3 regions of the Pedococcus sp. P2_E2 genome follow, and region 1 is predicted to be linked to each of the others. Evidence: predicted binding sites of a transcription regulator. Region 1 holds the regulator's gene; each other region holds the start of a gene.

Region 1 (5,440 bases):
CCTGCTGGAGCGCGGCAACGTCCTCGTCCTGACCGGCGCCGGCATCTCGACCGACTCGGGCATCCCCGATTACCGGGGCCCGGACGGCACGCGCCGCGTGACGCCCATGCAGTACGCCGAGTTCCTGGGGTCCTCCGAGGCGAGGCAGCGCTACTGGGCGCGCAGCTATGTGGGGTGGCAACGGTTCAACCGGGCCGAGCCCAACTCGGGCCACGAGGCCGTGGCGAGGCTCCAGGGCCGCGGGCTGGTCGGCCCGGTCATCACCCAGAACGTCGACGGCCTGCACCAGCGCGCCGGCGCCACCGACGTCGAGGAGCTGCACGGGTCGCTGGCGCGGGTCGTCTGCCTGACCTGTGGCGACCGCACCTCCCGCTGGGACCTCGACGACCGGATGCGCGAGGCCAATCCCACCTACACGGTGACCAGCGACGAGATCCGTCCGGACGGCGACATCGTCCTCAACGACGTCGACGTGGCCGCCTTCCGGACACCCCTGTGCCTGGTCTGCGGTCACGACACGCTCAAGCCAGACGTCGTGTTCTTCGGCGAGTCCGTGCCGAAACCGTTGGTGGAGAAGTGTTTTCGCCTCACGGAGCAGGCCAGCGCGGTGGTCGTCCTGGGCTCCAGCCTCAAGGTCATGAGCGGCTACCGGTTCGTCCGCCGTGCGGCAGCGCTCGACATCCCGGTCGCGATCATCACTCGCGGACCGACCCGAGGCGACGGCGAGGCCACCGTGCAGCTCGACGCGCCACTCGCCCCGACCCTCGAGGAACTGCTCAGCCGGCTGGCCGCCTGACGAACCTCACGCCGGTCGCCGGGCTATCAGCACCACGTCGATCGCGTCGCCCTGCTCGGTGGGCCGCACGTACTCCTCGCAGCGCTCGACCTGAAGGTCCCCGGCCGCCGCCCGCAGCTGCTCCGGTGTGTGCAGCAGCGCTGGGTCGGACGGGCCGCCGACCCCTTCGGTGAGGTTGCGCAGGCCGTGGCCGACGACCACCAGCGCACCGCCCGGCGTCAGCCACGTCCGGGTGCGCGAGACCACGTCCGAGGGCAGGTGGAGGTACGACACGAGGACGAGGTCGAAGAGGAATAGGGGCGCCGGGTGCCAGGACCGGGCGTCCGCCACCACCCAGTCGATCCGGAGCCCGCGACTGGAGGCCTCCTTCTCGCCCTTGGCCAGCCCCACCGCCGAGAAGTCGACCGCCGTGACCCGCCAGCCCTTCGAGGCCAGCCACACGGCGTGTCGGCCCTCGCCGGCGCCGAGGTCGAGGGCGCGACCGGGCGGCCAGGCGCCCACGATCCTTTCCACCTCGGCGTTGGGCGTCGCGCTCCAGACGTGCTCGTGGGCGGCATACCGCTCGTCCCACAAGGCCTGTCGGTCCGTCGGCCCACCGCGGTCGGGGTCGGGCAGCTTCGCCGCCGCAGCCGAGTCATGCGTCCCGTGGCTGTGGTCGTGGCGGTGGCCGTGCTCGTCGCTCATCCCCCTAGCATCGCCGATATGAGCAGGAATGCCCCGGACAGCGGCCGCGCAATCGTCGTCCGTGATGCGACGCAGGCGGACCTCCCCGCGATGGCCGCCATCTACGACGAGCAGGTCCGCACCTCGCTGGCGACCTTCGACACCGAACCCCGCGGCGCGGCATACCTCGGTGAGAAGCTCGCCGCCACCAGTGCGGGCAACGTCGGCAACGTCGTCCTCGTCGCCTGCACGGACGAGCAGCTGCTCGGGTACGCGTTCTCCGGCCCCTTCCGCCCGCGGCCGGCCTACGACGGCACCAAGGAGGTGTCGGTCTACCTCGCGGAGGGCGCCCGCGGTCTCGGCCTCGGACGGACCCTGTATGCCGCGCTGCTGGCGCGGCTGGACGCCGCCCCCGAGGTGCACACCCAGGTGGCCGTGATCGCGCTGCCGAACGACGCCAGCGTGGCGCTGCACGTCGCGTGCGGCTTCGAGCGGGTGGGAGTGCTTCGCGAGGTCGGACACAAGTTCGGTCGTTACGTCGACACGGCCTGGTACCAACGGATGACTCCGCACGAGTAGGACTGGCGTGTCGCTGCGTCTCTTGGCACCCTCGAAGGAGCATCGTTCGCACGCTGTGGAGGTTGGGAGATGGGCGCCACCGGAGCCGGGCCGTTCGAGAACGACGACGCGCTCGACCTGCTCGACGAGCTCGAGGAGTCCGAGCACGACGTACGACGCAAACGGGTCGAGGCGGCCCTCGACCAAGTGGTCCGCGCGCGGGGGTACATCGAGGCGCCGACCATGTCGCAGGCGGTGGCGGCAGCGGTGCTCGTGGCTGCCTGCGACGACTTCGAATCCGTCGTGGGAGAACGCAATGTGCCCTGGTGGGTCGACGAGGAACCCATCGAGGTGGACGAACAGCTGGAGGAGCTCGCCACGCGGGCACTGCACCGGGCGATGCAGTCAGACGACAACGAGCTGTGGGAGCTGTGGGCCGAGGGTGACGGCGGCGAACGCTTCGCCACCAAGATCACGCACTACCTCGACGCGCTGGGTGACTGAGCGGGGGAATGGGCGGGGGACTGGGCGGGGAGCTGACCCTGTGCCCGACAGATCCCGAGAGCCGCGTCGATCTGGTCCAGGTTCAGCTGCGAGCAGGCGTGGCTCGCGGCGTCGATCAGGTCCGCGAGCAGTTCGATCTCGGACCCCAGCACCTGGTCGGTGAGATCGGGGTCGGGTTGGGCCTCCATGTGTAGAGAACGCTCCTGCGAGTCGCCTGTTACGGGGCACGTGACGCACACGGGCCCGCGAGGTCCGCTTCGGTCCGTTCGGGCGAATGAGCCATCAGCCGAACGGATGATGGGTCGACTCGTGCCGGCCCCACTATGCGCCTGCACGCACGTGTGCCGCGGCGCGCACGAGGCGCTCCGCGGCACACGTCGCCGGACCTGAGGGTCGAGCTCAGACCCGACGAAGCACCGCCGTGACCTTGCCGAGGATCGTGGCGTGGTCTCCGTCGATGGGGTCGAAGGCGGCGTTGTGCGGCATCAGCCACACCTTGCCGTCCTTGCGCTTGAAGGTCTTGACGGTGGCCTCGTTGTCGAGCATCGCCGCGACGATGTCTCCGTTGTCGGCCGTGGGCTGCTGGCGGACGACGACCCAGTCGCCGTCGCAGATCGCTGCCTCGATCATCGAGTCGCCGACGACCTGGAGGAGGAACAGCTGGCCCTCGCCGACGATCTGCCGGGGGAGCGGGAAGACGTCCTCGACGGTTTCCTCGGCGAGGATGGGCACACCGGCGGCGATGCGCCCGAGCACGGGCACGTAGGTCGCAGCCGGGCGCTGGTCACCAGACCCGGTCTCGTCGTAGGTCGCCGTCTCGTCCTCGGCGGAGGCGCCGCCGCGGTAGCCCCGCATGTCGGCGGGGGAGTCGGGCGAGACCACCTCGATGGCGCGCGGCCGGTTGGGATCGCGGCGCAGGAAGCCCTTGCGCTCGAGGGTGGAGAGCTGGTGGGCGACCGAGCTGGGAGAGGTGAGGCCGACCGCTTCGCCGATCTCGCGCAGGCTCGGCGGGTAGCCGCGCCGGTCGACCGAGTTGCGGATCACCTCGAGCACCCGTCGCTGCCGGACGGTGAGCCCGTCACCGCGATCGCGGTCGGGCAGTTCCTTGACGTTGTCGTCGCTCATGCCGCTTCCTCACTTGAGCAGTTTCGGGTGCAGGTGCAGGTCAGGTGCCGTATGCCGGGTGCTCGCGGAGCCGTTGTCAGTGCCCTCTGATGTGCTTGCGGCATGAACACAGCGTATGGCCTTCGAACGCCTGTGCCAAACATGTGTTCGACGCGTGTCTTGATTGATTCGAACATGCGTGCTAGAAATCAGTCAAGCAGTTCTTCGCACATCCGTTCGAGGAACGCAGCAGAGCACGTCACGATGGAGGACCTGATGAGTGCAGCAGTCGCTTGGGACGTCGCCCCCGCACCGGTGCGGGTCCCCGTTCGCCCGGCTCGCCCCCGCCTGGTCTCGGTGCCCACCGGCCCAGAGGTCGCCCTCGCTCCCGCCGCCCCGCTGCGCCTGACCCGTGCAGCCCGGCTCGCGATCACGCTCACCGTCGTGGTGACGGCCGTGGCCCTGGCGATCGCCGTGTTCTCCGGTGGCGCGTCCGCCACCGTGATCGACCACTCCACCACGGTGCAGTCCGGTCAGACCCTGTCGCAGATCGCGGTCGAGCAGCTCCCGCAGCTGTCCATGGCCGAGGCGGTCGCCCAGATCCAGGTCGCCAACGACCTGACCGACAGCAACGTCCACGCCGGTCAGACGCTGCTCATCCCCGCCGTCGGCTGAGACCCGCCAGCTGCCGACTGAGCGCGTCGGTCGAGTGGCCTACGCATTTCGCGCTACGCGATAACCACGATGCGCTGGGCGCGAACCTCGTAGGACCGTGGTCGGCATGCACACCACCACACGGATGGCGGCCGTCCTGGCCGCAGCTGCCGGAGCAGTGACCTTCTCGGTCCTCCCGGCCACCGCCGCGGCGGGAACTCCCACCTCGTTCACCGTCGACACCCAGTTCGTGGACGGGCCCAGCGACATCACGGCCGCGACTGGTCCGCTCTCGTCCTGCACCCAGGTCACCGACCTCGAGAACGCCGCCGACCTGCGGACCCACAACCAGCTCGTCTTCAGCGGGGTCAAGCAGCTCACCTGTGGCACGGCGACGGTGACCGTCGGCTACCAGGCCTTCATCACCCTCCCCGCGTTCCAGAACCCGAACGTGCTCCCTGAAGGCGGCGGCTACCGGACCTTCGGGGACTGGTGGGTCATCGACTCGACCCTGCCCGGCGTGAGCTCGGGCGGCGGCAAGCTGGCGGGCGACAACCGCACGTGCACGCTGGATGCCGGTTCAGTCGGCTGCATCACCGACACCTTCCGGGGCTTCGCCTCCTAGACCCCGCGCCGCCACTTCTGTGACGTGATCCTGCCGATCACGAACTGACGCACCCTCGAGGGGACAGGGGCGCGGGGGACGGTGGCGGGCCGACCGCTCAGCGGTCGGCCCGCTTCGGCCTGCGTGCTGGGTGGCCGAGCTCGCCGCCCCAGAGGTGCGGGGTGCCCTCGTTCTCGACCAGGGACAGGTCGCGTCCGAGGAAGCCAGCGAGGCGCTGGGCCGCCACCCTGACCTGGGTGCGCCCGCGGGTCGAGACCTCAGGAGCGAGGTGCACCTCGACCTGCACGGCGTCGGGTCGCACGGTCCGTTTCCAGAGCCCGACGTTGGTGCCGTCGAGCACCACGCTCGCCCAGAACGGGTCGGTGTGTTCGGCATAGGGGTGGCCCGGCAGCGCTGAGAAGTTCACCTGCGGATAGGTCAGCACCGCCTCGTCATAGGTCGGGAAGAGGTAGGCCGCCGGGGCGCCTCGACTGACCCGTCGCACCTGCGTGGGGTCGAACCAGTGCGGGATGCCGTCGATCTCCACTTCCTCCAGG
Region 2 (5,440 bases), 270 kb from region 1:
TCGAGCTTGAGCAGCCCGAGCGTCTCGACGTCGTCCTTGTCGAACTGGCTCATCGGGAAACCCAGCCAGCTCGCCTCCACCGGCGTCCGGTCGAGCAGGCTGCCGTCGGACAGGATCACGCCGCACGGGTGCAGCGCGATGTGGCGGGGCAACCCGTCGAGCCGCTCGACGAGGTCGAACAGGGCTCGCAGCCGAGGACTGTCCAGGCCTCGCGAACGCAGCTCGGGCAGCTCGGCGATGGCGTTGCGGGCGTCCCGGGCCCGGATGTGCGGGAACGCCTTGGCGATCTCGTCGATCTCCACCGGCGGCAGCCCGAGCGCCGCCCCGACGTCCCGGATGGCGTGCCGCACCTTGTAGGTGTCCATCATCGACACGCAGGTGACCCGCTCACCGCCGAACCGGTCGAGGACCCGCTCGTAGACCTCGGTGCGGCGGGCCGACTCCACGTCGATGTCGATGTCGGGCAGCTCGGCCCGCAGCGGCGAGCAGAACCGCTCCATCAGCAGGCCGTAGCGGATCGGGTCGACCCCGCTGATCCCGAGCAGGTAGTTGACCAGCGACCCGGCTCCCGAGCCGCGAGCCGCGACTCTGACCCCCATGTCGTGGATCAGGTCGACGACCTCGGCGACGGTGAGGAAGTAGGTCGGGTAGCCCAGCTCCGCGATGACCTTGAGCTCGTCGGTGAGCCGGCTCTCCACCGCCATCAGGTCGCGCTCGCCGGCCCCGGGGTAGCGCCCGGCCACCGCCGCGCGGCACCGTTGCTCGAGCACCACCTGGGCACTCATGCCGGGATCGACCCCCACCCGGTCGGGTTCGGGCAGGTGGACCGACCCGATGCCGAGGTCATGGCGGGCGCTCTGGGCGCAGCCGAGCCCCAGAGCCAGGGTCCGCCCGACCAGGTCGTCAGCCCGGCCGAGGTCGCCACCGGTGATCTCACGGGCGATGGCGTGCATCGTGTCGGTCGTGGCCAGGTGGGCGGCGTCGGTGACCCGGTCGAGGTGCCGGGTGTCGAGGGCGACCAGCCGCCGCGCGGCGTCGAGCACGTCGACGACGGCCGACTCCCCGGGATCGACGTGGCGCACCGCCGCGGTGAGCACCGCGGTGACGCCCTGCTCGTCGGCGAGCCCCAGCAGCCGTCGGGCATGACTGCGCGATGCCGGGGTGCCCTCGGGTCCCCCGTGGCAGACCACCTCGATGACGACGGCGTCAGGTGGCAGTCGGCGCCGCCAGGAATCCAGCAGCTCACGGGCCCGGTCGGTGCGCTTGGCCAGCAGCGCCCGTCCCACGTCGGAGTCGGGGCCGAGCAGCACCACGAGCGGACTGGGCTCCCCTTCACCTGCGCCGCCGCACGCTGCTGCGACCACGGCGGCGGAGCTCACGGGCACTCCCCGCTCACCGCGCAGGTGGGTCTGGGTGACTAGCCGGCACAGTGCCGCCCACCCCACCCCTGCGGGCACCCCAGCCGCTCGTCCCCGCGCGAGCACGGTGACCCGTGGATGGCGGGCATCGCGCTCGGCGCCACCCCGGACAGGGGTCCGCCCCCTCACCGCTGGACCGACCGCATCCAGACCCACCGGACCCGGACCGACCGCATCTGAACCCATCGCATCTGGGCCCACCGCGAGGTCGACTCCCAGAACGGGTGCGATGCCGGCCGCGGTGGCGGCCTGGACGAAGCGGACCGCACCGTAGAGACCATCACGGTCGGTGAGCGCGAGGATCGGCTGACGGTGCTGGGCAGCGCGTTCGACCAGCGCCTGGGGCGTCGCGGTGCCGTAGCGCATCGAGAACCCCGACGCGACGTGCAGGTGGGCGAACTCGGTGCTCACGGGCCGGCCCCCGGAGTGCTGGTCACTGCGGTGGGCACCAGCAGGTGGTCGTACGGCGACCTGGGCACTGGCAGACCCAGGGTCCGGCAGACGAGGTCGAGGAAGAGCTCGGACTGGCGCAGCAGGTCGTCGGCCTCGCGCGCACTGTGGTCGTGGTGGCGGCGAGCTCCCACGACGTCGAAGAACCCGGCCCACTCGGAGAGCTCGGGCGCGACCGTGGGCAGCAGCTCCCACAGGCTGCGAGGACCGGACTGGCCCGCGGACTGGTGGGTGGACGTGATGCGGGTGGCGACCACGGCGGCAGCCGCGCGCAGGGCACCGAGCTGGGCCTGGTCATAGCGTCGGGCGACCTCCTCGCTCTGGCAGGCCTCGAGCAGCGAGTGCCGTGCCCGGTCCAGCAGGTCGAGCGTGGCAGCAGCTCCGCTGGCCGCCCCCTGGGCAGTCCCGTGTGCACTTCGGGCGCCCATCAGTCCGCCACCCTCAGCAGCCGCCACTGGCTGCCTGCGTGACTGGCGGGGTCGGCGCACAGGTCGTAGACCCCGATCCCGGCGAGTCGGCCGGCGCTCGCCTCGACCCGCCAGACCTGTCGTTCCCGCGCATCGGTGAGCACGTCGCTGCCCTCGCGCTCGCGGGCGTCGCGCCACCACGGCCGCCGCTCCTGCCAGCGGTCGAGCACGGCCCGGACGACATAGAGCCGGCCACGCCAGACGAAGGCGTTCGGACCGCGCCCCGCCACCTCTCCCAGACCAGGGGTCAGGTCCTCGCGAGCGCCCTCGCGGACCTCGATGGGCTCTTCGTAGCGGCGGACCACAGGGCGCTCCTTCGGGGATCTGGTTTTCGGGTTGCGGGCATGGCGCAGCGCCACCAGACACAGCGCTGCCGCGTCACCGGGTGATGCGCTCTGGGCCCTGTGAGAGGCGGGGTCGAGGCGCCTGCTCACAGGGCCAGAGCCGCAGTGGTCCGCGGGATGACCGCCCACCACGGTGTGGGGCCGTGACCGGTGGATCGGTCGTCGTCGTGAACCACGAGTTCGAACAGGTGTTCGATAAGAAGAACGGTACACCCCGCCACGGACAGTCCGTCAACCCCCTCCAGACGACTGGTGACAGGCGTGACCGCACGGCCCTAGTCTTCGGCCATGACAGCGTCCGACGTGCCGACGTCGGCCCCCGACCTGACCGGGCACCCTGCCGTCCGCAGGGTCCTGGAGAACCTTGCGATCCACCACGTCGTCCCCGAGGTGGTCACCCTCCCGGACGCCGTGCGCACCGCGGCCGCCGCGGCCGCCGCGCTGGGCATCACCCCCGCCGAGATCGCCAACTCGCTCGTCTTCCGGGCCCACGCACCGGACGGCACGATCAGCCCGATGCTCATCCTCACCTCGGGCGCACACAGGGTTGACCTGGTCAAGGTCGCCGACCTCGTCGACGACGTCGACCACCTCGACCGGGCAGACGCCGACTTCGTCCTCGAGGCGACCGGTTTCACCATCGGGGGCGTGGCGCCAGTCGGCCACCGCAGCCAGGTCCGCACTCTCGTCGACGTCTCACTCAGCCGCTACCGCCACGTCTGGGCGGCTGCCGGCCACAGCCACACCGTCTTCCGCACGACCTACGAAGAGTTGCTCCGCGTCACCGGAGGCCACGCGATCGAGGTCGCCTGAGGCGCCGCTACTGCGCTCGTGGCCAATGGCAGGGCGCCACCTCCTTCAGGCACTCCATCCTCCGCGACGTCCGCCACCCGGCACTCCCCCAGACCCCGCACGCAACTCGGACACAATGGGCCCATGACCACACCGAAGCCCGTCGAGTGCTGGCTCACCGACATGGACGGCGTCCTCGTCCACGAGGAGAGCGCGATCCCCGGAGCCGCCGACTTCATTGCCACACTGCAGGAGTCAGGGCGGCGGTTCCTCGTCCTGACCAACAACTCGATCTTCACCCCGCGCGACCTGCGGGCCCGGCTGCTCGCCAGCGGTCTCGACGTGCCGGAGGAGTCGATCTGGACCTCCGCCCTCGCCACAGCGCAGTTCCTCGCCGACCAGCGGCCGGGCGGGAGCGCGTTCGTCGTCGGCGAGGCAGGCCTGACGACGGCGCTCCACGAGGTGGGCTACACGATGACCGAGCGCGACCCCGACTACGTCGTGCTCGGCGAGACCCGCACCTACTCGTTCGAGTCGATCACCAAGGCGATCCGGCTCATCGAGGCCGGAGCCCGCTTCATCGCCACCAACCCCGACGTCAGCGGGCCCAGCCCGCACGGCATGCTGCCGGCCACCGGCTCCGTCGCAGCCCTGATCAGCGCGGCCACCAGCCACCGGCCCTACTTCGTCGGCAAGCCCAACCCCCTGATGATGCGCAGCGCGCTCAACCGGATCGACGCCCACTCCGAGTCGACCGTGATGATCGGCGACCGGATGGACACCGACGTCATCAGCGGACTGGAAGCGGGGCTGCGGACCATCCTCGTGCTGACCGGGTCGACCAGGCGCGAGCAGGTGCAACGCTTTCCCTACCAGCCGACCCGCGTCGTCGACTCGATCGCCGACGTCGTGCCGCTCGTCACCGAGCTGCGTCCGCTGACAGGAGCCTCGAGCGACTCGAGCGGCTGACCCCGAGGTATGCCGCCCGGCCGGGTCAGCCGCGCGAGTCGCCCAGCACGCTGGCGAGCAGCCCCGGGAAGGCCACGTCGAGCTCCTCGCGGCGCAGCGACACCAGCCGTTCACGGCCACGAGGCTCGTTGCGGATGACGCCCGCCTCGCGGAGCACCTTCATCAGGTGGGACTTTGTCGACTTGGGCAGTGCCGGGTTCGTCGCACCGCACTGGGCCATCTCGAGCGGGCCCGCGGCGAGGTCCCGGACGATCTGCAGCCGGGCCGGGTCGCTCAGCGCGAAGAGCACGTCGGTGAGCGCCACGTCCGCCATGGCCGGGTGTGGCAGCTCTTGGTTTGCGGGCATGGTTCGATAATACTCGAACCAATCTGGCAAGATCGGGAATGTCCAGGGCAGATTGACAGTTCGATAAGTTTCGAACCGTTGTTTTCGTCCGAGAGGCCCGTCATGAGTGCGACCAGCAGCATCCCGACCGGAACGACCAGCTCGACCACCACCAGCTCGACCACCAAGAGCTCCACCGCCGACGGTGAGGGACGCGGACGCCGGCTCCCCCGTCGCCCCGCCTTCGTGCTCGCCCTCGCGTCGGTCGTGGCGCTGATGGTCGGCGCGAGCGCACCATCGCCCTTCTACCCGGTGCTCCAGGCCCAGATCGGCTTCTCCGCGGGGACGATGACCACCATCTTCGGGGTGTATGCCGTCACGCTCCTGGTCACCCTGCTCGTGACCGGCTCCCTGTCCGACCACATCGGACGCCGACCGGTGCTGGCCGTCGGCTTCCTGGTCCTCGCGGTGAGCATGGTCGGCTTCTGGCACGCCGACGGCGTCGGCACCCTGCTGGTCTCGCGCGCAGTGCAAGGTGTCGCCGCAGGCCTGCTGATGTCGACCATGTCGGCAGCCGTCGTGGACCTCGAGCCAGGCACCCGCCCAGGACTCGCCGCGACGCTCAACAGCGTCACCCCGCTGTTGGGTCTCGCCGCAGGCGCGCTCGCGGCCGGT
Region 3 (5,440 bases), on a different contig from region 1:
AGGGCATCGACCCGCAGATCGACTTCTCCAACCTCGACGACATCCGTCGCACCGTCGAGCACTGCAACCAGCTGCCCGTCGGCGAACGCCATCCCTGGGGCGGGGACCTCGTCTTCACCGCATTCTCCGGGTCTCACCAGGATGCGATCAAGAAGGGCTTCGAGGACATGGACCGCCAGGTCAAGGCGTCCGGCAAGTCCATCAACGAGCTCGTGTGGGGCGTGCCCTACCTGCCGATCGACCCGCACGACGTGGGCCGTTCCTACGAGGCCGTGGTCCGCGTCAACAGCCAGTCGGGCAAGGGCGGGGTTGCCTACCTGCTCAAGACCGAGCACCAGCTCGACCTGCCGCGTCGTCTCCAGATCGAGTTCAGCGGGGTCGTCCAGGCCAAGACCGACAGCGAGGGTGGCGAGGTCAGCGCGGCCCAGCTGTGGGAGATCTTCCAGGACGAGTACCTGCCCGCGGTCGACGGCGCCGTCAACACGTGGGGCCGCTTCACGCCGGTCAGCCACTCGCTCATCAGCGAGCAGGGCGGCGTCGACCGGATCAGCGCGACCATGCTCGACCGCGGCGTGGAGGTCACGATCGAGGGCACCGGCAACGGACCGATCGCCGCGTTCATCGACGCGTTGTCGACCCTCGGGGTCGACGTCCGCGTCCTCGACTACGCGGAGCACGCGCTGTCCGCAGGTGGCGACGCGAAGGCTGCCGCCTACGTCGAGTGCGCCGTCGGCGACCGCGTGCTCTGGGGCGTCGGCCTGCACTCCTCGATCGTCAAGGCGTCACTCACCGCGGTGCTGTCCGCCGTCAACCGTGCGGAGCGGATGGCCCCGGGCGAGTGACCTGAGGTATGCCGCGTGGCTGGGCCACGCGGCATACCGTCGCCGTCTCCGTCAGCGGATGCGGGTCGTGTAGGTGGCGCTCGTCGGCGCCGACTCGTTACCCACGGGGTCGGTGGCCGTCGCCCGCACAGTGACGGAGCCGGCCTTGCCGGTGAGGACACCGGCTCGGGCGAAGTAGTCCTCTCCCAGGACGACCGACCACGTGCCGGAGGAGCTCGACGTGGTGGTCGTGTAGGGCGCCCCGTCGGAGTGCAGGACGCCGATGGTGAGCCCGCCTTCGACGGTCGTGCCCGAGAGGGTGACCGTGCGGGTCTTGATCGTCGAGCCCGGTGTGGGCGAGACGATGGTGGGCGGTGCCGGGGCGAGCGTGTCGACGGTGAAGGTGCGGGTCTTCGTCGCGATGACCTGCTGCGAGGCGACCATGCTCACGGTCAGGGTGCGCTCGCCGTCGGCGACGTAGGCCAGGCCGCCGCTGTAGGTGCCGGAGTAGCAGTTCTGCTCGGCGACCCACGGGTCGGAGTCGACGCTGATGCGCACGGTCGTGCCCTCGGCACACTGGCCGGAGAAGTCGACGAACGCGTTGTGGAGGCTGCCCTCCTGCGGGGCGTCGATGGTGAGGCGGGACGGGTCGATCGCGAAGCGGACGGCGGCGCAACCCTCACCGGTGAATCCCTCGCCGTCGGTGAGGCGAGCGCAGATCGTGTTGTCCCCGTAGGTCAGGTAGGCGTAGGCGTTCCAGTTGCCGTCGCCGTCGGAGAACGCCTCACGGACGTCGTGGCCGTTGATGGACACGATGACGGTCTGGCCCGGACGGTTGCTCGTGCCCCGGATGTAGACCGCCTCGGTGTCGACGGTCGACCCGTCGGCGGGGGAGGTGACCTCCACGACGACCGGTGGGGGCGCCACGACGGTGAACGAACGGTCGGCCGAGGCGAAGCTCGTCCCCGCATACCGAGCCTCCACCCTCAGCGAGTGCGACCCGGCGGCCACCCCGTAGTACTCCTGGTAGAAGAAGTCGTTGCTGCAGTCGACCGTGGCCGTGGAGCCGCCGTCCAGTGCGAGGGAGACCTGGGTGCCGTTCTGGCATGGACCGCTCACGGAGAAGCGGGTCGCCACCGACGCACCCTGCTCGGGCCAGGCGACGGCGAACGCGTTCGGGTCAGGTCGGACGGTGCGGTTCACGCACGCGGTGGCGGGCGTCACGTCGTCGACCCGGACCAGCGCGCAGATGCTGTGGTCGCCGACCTGGAGGGAACCCACGGTGGTCGACCAGGCGCCGCGGCTGTCGACGGTGGGCGTCTGACCGGTCTCGACGCCGTCGACGACCATGGTCACGGTGCCGTTCGGCGAGCTCGCCTTGCCCGAGACCGGCACGAGGACCGCCGTGCCCGACGTCCCGTCCGCCGGACTCGTGATCGAGACGCTGGCGCGTACGGGTTTGGCCGCACCGGCCGGCACGGCGCCGCCGACGAAGGCGACCAGGGCGGCCACCAGGGCAGCGAGGACGCAGAGCGGGCGACGGGTGAGGTGCAGGCGCATGTGGAATCCCCCCATAGCGGACAAGTCGACACTGACTCGTGCCCGGAAGGATGACCCATCCCCACCAAGTTTGGCAACCCCCAATCTGCCCTGACCTGCACAAACGCCGAGGGGCGGCCGCTTGGCGCCGGCGGACCGGCTCGGTCGTCGCGTGCCGTGGGATCGGCGGGTCAGCGGACGCCGCGGGGGCGGAACTGGATCGAGATGCGCGGACCGACCGCCTTGGTGGTCTTGGGGATCGCGTGGTCCCACGTGCGCTGGCACGAGCCACCCATGACCACCAGGTCGCCGTGGCCGAGGGAGAAGCCCCTCGACTCCCCGCCACCCCGTGGCCGCAGGGCCAGGGTGCGGGCCGAGCCGATGGACAGGATCGCGACCATGGTGTCCAGGTCCTTGGCGCGGCCTATCCGGTCGCCGTGCCACGCGACGGAGTCGCGGCCGTCGCGATAGAGACACATCCCGGCGGTCACGAAGGGCTCGCCGAGCTCCGCGGCATACCACCGGGACAGGGCGTCGCGGGCCTGCGTGAGGACCGGGTGGGGGAGAGCCTCGTCCTCGTCGTAGAACTTCAGCAGTCGGGGAACATCCACCATCCGCTCGTACATCTCGCGGCGCTCCGCGTGCCACGGCACCTCGCCGTGCAGGGACTCGAACAGCGTGTCGGCGCCGGCGAGCCAGCCCGGTCGGTAGTCGACCCACGCACCGCGCGACAGCTCCGTGCGCGTCAGGCCCCCCGACAACGGGTGCAGCTCGATCTCGTCAGCGGTGTCGAGGAGCGAGCCCTGGAAGGCCATGGACATGCCCCCACGATAACCCATCTTCGAACAGGTGTTCTAGCCTTTCAGCGTCTGTCGGGCTCGGCAGCTCCAAGCGGTTCTCCAAGTGGTGCTGCCGGGTGGCGCTACCGTCGTCCCATGGCGCAGAGGGACACTGGCGACGACAAGCTGGCCAGCGGACTGGCGTGTGGTTTGTGGGTGGGGCTGGTCGCAGTGGTGCTGCTGGTCCTCATCGTGGTCGTGGCGGTCTACGGCTTCGGTCTCTGAGCCGCGCGGCACGGCAGACGAGCTTCGGGCCCGGGACTTGCGACAATGGAGGCATGCCGCTCTACCGCGACGAAGGGATCGTCCTGCGCACCCAGAAGCTGGGTGAGGCCGACCGCATCGTCACCCTGCTCACGCGCACCCTGGGCAAGGTCCGCGTCGTCGGCAAGGGTGTCCGTCGCACCAAGAGCCGCTTCGGGGCGCGGCTCGAACCGGCGATGATGGTGGACGTCCAGTGCTATGAGGGCCGCAACCTCGACACCGTGACCCAGGCCGAGACGCTGGCCTCCTGGGGTGACGTGCTGGCGCGGGACTACACGACCTACACCGCCGCGGCCGCGATGCTCGAGACCGCCGATCGGCTCACCGAGGAGCGCGAACCCAACCTCCAGCAGTACCTCCTGCTCCAGGGCGCGCTGCGCTCGATGGCCGAGGGACTGCACGACCCCGGCCTGGTCCTCGACGCCTACCTGCTTCGCGCGCTCGCCGTGGCCGGCTGGGCGCCGAGCTTCCACGACTGTGCACGCTGCGGCGCCGAGGGGCCGCACCGCGCGTTCAACCTCGCCTCGGGTGGCACTGTCTGCCCCGTATGCCGTCCGGTCGGGTCTGCTGCGCCCGCGCCCGAGACGCTCGCCCTCTTGGCCGCCCTGCTGGCCGGGGACTGGGTCATCGCCGACGCGTCGCAGGGGCGACACCGCCGAGAGGGCAGCACCCTGGCCAGCGCCTTCCTCCAGTGGCACCTCGAGCGGGGTGTGCGATCGTTGCGCCTCGTGGACCGACGTGACCCCGACCAGCCCCGGCTCGACTCCCGCGTGACGTGGTCGCCCGCACCGCTCAGCGTGGTGGAGAAGGTCGAGGCGGCACACGCCGCCGCCCAGGTGGCCAAGGCGTGAGCACGGCATACCCCCGGCCGTTCGCCCACCCGAGCGGCGCCCAGCCACCGTCGCTGCCCGCCGAGCTCGTGCCACGCCACGTCGCGATCGTCATGGACGGCAACGGACGCTGGGCCAACCAGCGAGGCCTGCCCCGCACCAAGGGCCACGAAGCCGGAGAGGCGGCCCTGCTCGACGTGACGGCCGGCGCGGTCGAGGCCGGTGTGACCCACCTGTCGGCCTACGCCTTCTCCACCGAGAACTGGAAGCGCAGCCCCGACGAGGTGCGTTTCCTCATGGGCTTCAACCGCGACGTGATCCGGCGCCGTCGCGACCAGCTGCACGAGTGGGGCGTCCGCATGCGGTGGGTCGGTCGGCGGCCGCGCCTGTGGGGCTCGGTCATCAAGGAGCTCGAGATCGCCCAGGAGCTGACCAAGCACAACACCGGGCTGACCCTGTACTTCTGCGTCAACTACGGCGGGCGTGCGGAGATCGCCGACGCGGTGCAGCGGATCGCCGAGCAGGTGCAGCGTGGCAAGCTCAAGCCGGGATCGATCGACGAGAAGACGATCGCGCGGCACCTGCCCGAGGCCGACATGCCGGACGTCGACCTGTTCGTGCGCAGCTCGGGGGAGCAGCGGACCAGCAACTTCCTGCTGTGGCAGAGCGCCTACGCCGAGATGGTCTTCCAGGACACGCTGTGGCCCGACTACGACCGGCGCCACCTGTGGGCGGCCATCCAGACCTACGCCGAGCGTGATCGACGCTACGGCGGGGCAGTCGACCTTTCCACGACCTGACGAGGGGCCCCCCACCGCGAGCAGCGGTCAGGACGAGGCGCAGGTGGCGCAGGTGCCGAAGATCTCCAGCGTGTGGCGCACCTCGGTGAACCCGTGCTCCGCACTGACCCGAGCCGCCCATGCCTCGACGGCGGCACCCTCGACCTCGACGGTCCGGCCGCACTCGCGGCAGACCAGGTGGTGGTGGTGGCCGGTCGAGCAGGCGCGGTAGACGGCTTCGCCCTCGTCGGTGCGCAACATGTCGATCTCGCCCTCGGCGGCCATCGCCTGGAGGTTGCGGTAGACGGTGGCGAGCCCGACCTTGTCCCCGCCCTCGCGCAGCAGGGCGTGCAGCTCCTGCGCAGAGC

What was found. Region 1 encodes LexA, which represses DNA repair genes until DNA is damaged. Its sites were predicted from a motif close to TCGAACANNTGTTCGA; they were not measured.
Region 2: the regulator LexA is predicted to act here: its motif matches at 2,860-2,875, upstream of AC1DWR_RS03295 (YbaK/EbsC family protein).
Region 3: the regulator LexA is predicted to act here: its motif matches at 3,202-3,217, upstream of AC1DWR_RS14090 (alpha-ketoglutarate-dependent dioxygenase AlkB).

Annotation. Positions count from the first base shown of each region.
Region 1 is NZ_JBFUEM010000001.1:430,631-436,070, forward strand. Features, by position in the region: gene AC1DWR_RS02030 (NAD-dependent protein deacetylase) at 1-796, shown strand, start outside; gene AC1DWR_RS02035 (class I SAM-dependent methyltransferase) at 803-1,480, opposite strand; gene AC1DWR_RS02040 (N-acetyltransferase family protein) at 1,499-2,038, shown strand; gene AC1DWR_RS02045 (DUF4259 domain-containing protein) at 2,108-2,521, shown strand; gene AC1DWR_RS02050 (hypothetical protein) at 2,497-2,709, opposite strand; gene lexA (transcriptional repressor LexA) at 2,921-3,646, opposite strand; gene AC1DWR_RS02060 (LysM peptidoglycan-binding domain-containing protein) at 3,902-4,300, shown strand; gene AC1DWR_RS02065 (hypothetical protein) at 4,407-4,904, shown strand; gene AC1DWR_RS02070 (winged helix DNA-binding domain-containing protein) at 5,002-5,440, opposite strand, start outside.
Region 2 is NZ_JBFUEM010000001.1:695,889-701,328, reverse strand. Features, by position in the region: gene AC1DWR_RS03310 (DNA polymerase III subunit alpha) at 1-1,829, opposite strand, end outside; gene AC1DWR_RS03305 (SAV_6107 family HEPN domain-containing protein) at 1,826-2,296, opposite strand; gene AC1DWR_RS03300 (DUF6504 family protein) at 2,296-2,640, opposite strand; gene AC1DWR_RS03295 (YbaK/EbsC family protein) at 2,968-3,492, shown strand; gene AC1DWR_RS03290 (HAD-IIA family hydrolase) at 3,616-4,440, shown strand; gene AC1DWR_RS03285 (ArsR/SmtB family transcription factor) at 4,466-4,786, opposite strand; gene AC1DWR_RS03280 (MFS transporter) at 4,889-5,440, shown strand, end outside.
Region 3 is NZ_JBFUEM010000006.1:185,617-191,056, forward strand. Features, by position in the region: gene leuA (2-isopropylmalate synthase) at 1-842, shown strand, start outside; gene AC1DWR_RS14085 (hypothetical protein) at 894-2,381, opposite strand; gene AC1DWR_RS14090 (alpha-ketoglutarate-dependent dioxygenase AlkB) at 2,552-3,181, opposite strand; gene AC1DWR_RS14095 (hypothetical protein) at 3,296-3,424, shown strand; gene recO (DNA repair protein RecO) at 3,478-4,314, shown strand; gene AC1DWR_RS14105 (isoprenyl transferase) at 4,311-5,093, shown strand; gene AC1DWR_RS14110 (Fur family transcriptional regulator) at 5,121-5,440, opposite strand, start outside.